Regions from separate parts of the Pseudomonas sp. 4CAES_32.4 genome, predicted to be linked through region 1. Evidence: predicted binding sites of a transcription regulator. Region 1 holds the regulator's gene; the other holds the start of a gene.
What was found. Region 1 encodes sigma-54, which starts transcription at its own class of promoters, with help from an activator protein. Its sites were predicted from a motif close to ANTGGCATNNANNTTGCTNT; they were not measured.
Positions count from the first base shown of each region.

Region 2: the regulator sigma-54 is predicted to act here: its motif matches at 1,252-1,271, upstream of flhA (flagellar biosynthesis protein FlhA).

Region 1 is NZ_CM176882.1:979,806-982,854, forward strand. Features, by position in the region: gene rapZ (RNase adapter RapZ) at 1-181, opposite strand, end outside; gene ptsN (PTS IIA-like nitrogen regulatory protein PtsN) at 184-648, opposite strand; gene hpf (ribosome hibernation-promoting factor, HPF/YfiA family) at 660-968, opposite strand; gene AC3Y64_RS04265 (RNA polymerase factor sigma-54) at 1,042-2,535, opposite strand; gene lptB (LPS export ABC transporter ATP-binding protein) at 2,723-3,049, opposite strand, start outside.
Region 2 is NZ_CM176882.1:1,734,185-1,737,233, reverse strand. Features, by position in the region: gene flhA (flagellar biosynthesis protein FlhA) at 1-1,192, opposite strand, end outside; gene AC3Y64_RS07840 (DUF6124 family protein) at 1,824-2,180, shown strand; gene AC3Y64_RS07835 (hypothetical protein) at 2,247-2,954, opposite strand.

The DNA.
Region 1 (3,049 bases):
CATCAATCGACACGGCCACCAGCGGCTGCGCCAGTTCTGTGTGAATCAATGCGCGCTCGGCCAGCTCCGGCAGCAAACCTGCGGGCAAGTTGTCGATGCAGTAGTAACCGTTGTCCTCCAGGACATCCAGTGCCGTACTTTTACCCGAGCCAGAACGGCCGCTGACGATGATCAAGCGCATGATTACTGCCCGTTCTGCTCGTCCACAACAACCTGATACAAGGCTTCGTTGCTCGAAGCGCTGCGCAATTTATCGCGCACATCCTTGCGATCCAGCATGCTCGCGATCTGGCGCAGCAACTCCAGGTGTGCATCGGTCGCGGCTTCCGGCACCAGCAATACAAACAGCAGGTCAACGGGAGCGCCGTCGATGGCGTCAAAATCGATAGGTGCTTCAAGGTGCATCAGCGCGCTGATAGGCGACTGGCAACCCTTGAGGCGGCAGTGAGGAATGGCGATGCCGTTGCCAAAACCGGTCGAACCCAGTTTTTCACGGGCAATCAGAGCCTCGAAGACATCTTGCATCTCCAGATCCGGTACTTCCCGGGCGATCAGGTTGGCAATTTGTTCGAGGGCTTTCTTTTTACTGCCGCCCGGCACGTTCACGAGGGAACGGCCGGGGGTCAGGATACTTTCAAGTCGGATCATGGAATGGGGGGTTATCGACCGGTCGCGCCCTGTAGGAGGCTTTGGGTCTTTTCCTTATGCTTTTTGAGTTGGCGATCCAGCTTGTCGGTCAGTGAGTCGATCGCAGCATACATGTCGGTATCTTCTGCGTTGGCGACCACTTCGCTGCCGGGAATATGCAAGGTGGCTTCGATTTTCTGCTTCAGCTTTTCGACGCACATCGTGACTTGCACGTTGGTGATCTTGTCGAAATGGCGCTCCAGTCGTTGGAGTTTTTCCTCGATGTAGGAACGCAGAGGTTGGGTCACTTCCAGTTGGTGTCCACTGATGTTGACTTGCATACAGCTTCTCCTTCGTTGCCAGTGCATAAAGCGGCAGGCTGGATAGCCTGCCACTGGAACGCTGTAACGTGGCTTACATCAACCGCTTGCGTTCGCTCGAAGGCGCGATCCCGAGGGACTCGCGGTACTTGGCGACGGTGCGGCGAGCCACCTGAATGCCTTGTGCCTCCAGTAAACCAGCGATCTTGCTGTCACTCAACGGCTTTTTCTGATTTTCCGCCGCAACGAGTTTTTTGATGATCGCGCGGATCGCCGTGGACGAGCATTCGCCGCCTTCGGAGGTGCTGACGTGGCTGGAGAAAAAGTATTTCAGTTCATAAATACCGCGCGGGGTATGCATGAATTTCTGCGTGGTCACACGGGAAATCGTCGATTCATGCATGCCCACCGCTTCGGCGATGTCATGCAGAACCAGCGGCTTCATGGCTTCGTCGCCGTACTCCAGAAAACCGCGCTGATGCTCGACGATCTGGGTGGCAACTTTCATCAGGGTTTCGTTGCGGCTCTGCAAGCTCTTGATGAACCAGCGGGCTTCCTGCAACTGATTGCGCATAAAGGTGTTGTCGGCACTGGTGTCGGCGCGGCGCACGAAACCGGCGTACTGTGCGTTGACCCGCAGGCGGGGCACCGACTCCTGATTCAGTTCGACCAACCAGCGCTCGTTGTCCTTGCGCACGATAACGTCCGGCACCACGTATTCGGCTTCGGTCGATTCGATCTGCGAGCCTGGGCGTGGATTGAGGGTCTGTACCAGTTCGATGACCTGGCGCAGTTCATCTTCCTTGAGTTTCATGCGGCGCATCAACTGGCTGTAGTCGCGGCTGCCAAGCAGGTCGATGTAGTCGCTGACCAGGCGTTTGGCTTCCGCCAGCCACGGGGTCTTGGCCGACAGCTGGCGCAATTGCAGCAGAAGGCATTCGCCGAGGTTGCGTGCGCCGATACCGGCCGGTTCGAACTGCTGGATGCGGTGCAGGACGGCTTCGATTTCGTCCAGCTCGATGTCCAGTTCCGGGTCGAACGCTTCGAGAATTTCTTCGAGGGTTTCGTCCAGGTAGCCCTGATTGTTGATGCAATCGATCAGGGTCACAGCGATCAGGCGATCGGTGTCGGACATGGGGGCCAGGTTCAATTGCCACAGCAGATGACTTTGCAGGCTTTCGCCAGCGGAGGTACGGGTGGTGAAGTCCCACTCGTCATCATCGTTGCTCGGCAGGCTGCTGGCGCTGGTCTGGTAGACGTCTTCCCAGGCCGTGTCGACCGGAAGTTCGTTGGGAATGCGTTCGTTCCATTCGCCGTCCTCGAGGTTGTCTACCGTCGGGGCCGTTTCCTGATAGGAGGGTTCCTGGATCTCGGTGTTGGGCTTCTGCTCGATGTTGTGGGCCATCGGATCGGAATTGTCGAAGTCGTCGCCTTCTTCCTGGCGTTCGAGCATCGGATTGGATTCCAGCGCCTCCTGGATTTCCTGTTGCAGATCCAGGGTCGACAATTGGAGCAGACGGATGGCCTGTTGCAGCTGCGGTGTCATCGTCAGCTGCTGGCCCATTCTCAAGACTAGCGATGGTTTCATGGCAGGGGCTTAACACCTTATTCGCCGGCGCTATGCGCCATCCACTACAGGGCGCCGGAGCGCCAAACTTAAGCAAATTATATGCCTGAAACTGAAGTGTTTGCCTAGAGCGCTGTAACAATTAAAGCGTATAAAAAGCTGCTTCATCGATACAGCACCCTCGCGAATCACCCGGATGCTGTCGCGCTTACAGGCGGAACTCGTGCCCCAGATAGACTTCCTTGACCAGATCGTTGGCCAGGATGGTTTCTGCATCACCTTCGGCGATCAATTGACCGTCGTTGACGATGTAAGCGGTTTCGCAGATATCCAGCGTTTCACGGACGTTGTGGTCGGTGATCAGAACACCGATACCCTTGGCCTTGAGGTGGTGGATGATCTGCTTGATGTCGCCGACCGAGATCGGGTCGACACCGGCGAACGGTTCGTCGAGCAGGATGAATTTCGGGGCGGTTGCCAATGCCCGAGCGATTTCCACCCGGCGGCGTTCACCACCGGACAAGCTCATGCCGAG
Region 2 (3,049 bases), 750 kb from region 1:
CCTTGATCCGCGCCAGCAATTGCCCACCCTGATTGCGATCCACCAGCGGGATCAGGCGGTAGCCGACTTCCAGACCGATCATGTCGATTGGCGTCACGTCATCCCAACCCAATTCCTTGGTTTCCATGGCGCGAGCTGGCGACGGCAGCAGATCCTGCTGACGCTTGACCTCTTCCAGCGCCACGACCTTGGCGACGTTCTGCTTCTTCCAGAACAGGTAGGCGCCACCGGCGGCCAGCGCAGCCATGCTCAGGAACGAGAAGTGCGGCATGCCCGGCACCAGGCCCATCACCGCCATCAAACCGGCGGCCACGGCCAGCGCTTTCGGCGAGGCGAACATCTGGCGGTTGATCTGCTTGCCCATGTCTTCCGAACCGGAAGCACGGGTCACCATGATCGCTGCAGCTGTAGATAACAACAGTGATGGCAATTGCGCCACTAAACCGTCACCGATGGTCAGCAAGGCGTAAACCTTGCCGGCATCGCCGAAGCTCATGTTGTGCTGGAAGATACCGACAGCCATACCGCCGATGAGGTTGATGAACAGAATCAGCAGGCCGGCGATGGCGTCACCACGGACGAATTTGCTGGCACCGTCCATCGAACCGTAGAACTCAGCCTCTTGGGCGACTTCCTGGCGGCGTGACTTGGCCTGGTTCTGGTCGATCAGACCGGCGTTGAGGTCGGCGTCGATCGCCATTTGTTTGCCGGGCATCGCGTCGAGGGTGAAACGCGCACTCACCTCGGAAATACGCCCGGCACCTTTGGTTACCACGACGAAGTTGATGATCATCAGGATCGCGAAGACCACGATACCGACCACGTAGTTACCGCCGATCACCACTTCACCGAAGGCCTGAATCACCTTACCGGCAGCGGCGTGGCCGTCCTGACCGTGGAGCATCACCACCCGCGTCGACGCCACGTTCAACGCCAGCCGCAGCAACGTCGCGACCAGCAAAATCGTCGGGAACACGGCGAAATCCAGCGGCCGCAGCGCATACACGCAGACCAGCAGGACGACGATCGACAGGGCAATGTTGAAAGTGAAAAACACGTCGAGCAGGAACGGCGGCACCGGCAACATCATCATCGCCAGCATCACCAGCAGCAACAACGGCACGCCCAGATTGCCTCGACTGAGGTCGGCAACGTTTGTGCGAGCAGTGTTGAATAACTGAGAGCGATCCACCGGTTTTCCCCGTTCCTTTAAAGCAAACTTTTGACGCCCAGAGCGGGCTCACGGCGGCTATTGCAAGAAGCTTTCCAACTTTTGCGGAGTAATGAAATCGGTAGAGAAAACATGACCCGTGTAGGAGTGAGGCTGCTCGCGATAAGGATTATTGATTCAATGCATTTACATCAGACAGACCGCTATCGCGAGCAGGCTCACTCCTACAGGAGATTGCATTCCAAGATGTCAGAGTGAAATGCAATCCAAATGTGGGAGCGAGCTTGCTCGCGAAGGGGCCAATGAAGTCAGCGCACATCGCCTTTTAAACTCGGGCGTTTAAAAGACACCTGCAGACACGCCTTCCAGGCTACAAATCCTTGCGCCTTTGCCTACAGGCAAGCCAGAATCCGCCGGCTTGTGCGCCTTGGGGGCGGGTTCTATTGTGGTTCGGTCGCTGATTGTTCAGTGATCGGGTTTAGCAGCCCGGGTTTTTCTCTAGACGCACAAGTCCGTTGCCGTTATGGCGGCTTTGCGTGGGGCACTTCGGTGCGCCGGGTTCTAGAGTCCTGGTCTGCTAACCCGCGTACAGCCGCCACCCTCTTCGTTAGCAGCGAACGTTGGCAGCTTCACCACTCTAGAGGCTCGACCGATGATCAAACCAACACCAAACCCACCCGAAACCGACCCCGCCTCACCTTACGAATCCATCGACTCAAAAAAACTCCACGACGCCGCCGAACGCGCCCTCGATCATTACCTCTGCCCCGGCAACACCCGGCCTCCGCGCAAACCCAGCACGATGTACGCCGCCGTCGCGAATATCAAAAGCGAAGAGTTGCTGGCCAACGCCTGCGAAACCCTCGCCTCAGCACGAACCATCGCCCATGACTTCGCCAACCTCATACCCGCATCGCAGCGCCGAACGCTGCTGGGTATCGCGCAATTGATCATGCTCGGGGAGTTGGCGGTGAATCGGGCGCTGGATAATCTCAAGTTGCCGAGTTAGTCAGTTACAGATCGTTCCCACGCTCTGCGTGGGAACGATCAAACGGTGAACCTCTGCGTTTGGTGATCAGACTTGCCCGGCCCTCAGCAGCCGTTCCGCAGGAATCTCGCCAAACTCAAGTTCGCGCCCGACCATGTAAAGCGTGCCGCGAAACATTTCGCGGCTCTCGACTTTGACGACCTCCTCCTCGGCATCCATCAAGATGACTTTGGAGCCAGGTTGTCGCCCACCGTCCTCGCCCTGCTCCGACTCCAACAGATTCAGGGCCCAGCGGAAATCGATGATCGGCAAATCACGAATCTGCACCTGGCGCTTGTCCCCACCCCAGCGAAAATCCCGGCGTACCGTGGCGCGCAATTGGCCGCCAACCTGCTCGAAGACCGGTTTTGCATAACGGTTTTCAAGCCCGCCCACCGACCATTCGCTCATGTAGTAATCGCTGGGGGTGAACACTTTGAACAGCGCTTCGTTGCTGGTGATTTTCCCGGCTGAGTCGAAGAAGTAGTTATACGCATAGTGGTAGCCCAAACCATCCAGCTCAGGGCGAATGGCATTGATCGGACTGTCCAGATAATCGGGGACGTACAGATCCGCCATGACTTTGAAGTTGAGAAAATCCAAGTTCAAATCAAAGACCGCGGAGTAACCGATTGCACCCTCGCTCGGGCGCTCCTCCAGCCGCCCTGAAACGAACTCGATTTTCATGCCTGGAAGGTTGCGATGTGGACGCTCTGCCATGATGTTTACCTCTGAAAAGACATCTTGAGCGCCCACGAGCCCCTGCTCGCAAACATTCACAGCAAGACATCCGACGGGTTTATTCCCGTCGTAATCAGAGCGTCAGCGGGTGACCTGCGTCTACTGTAAGA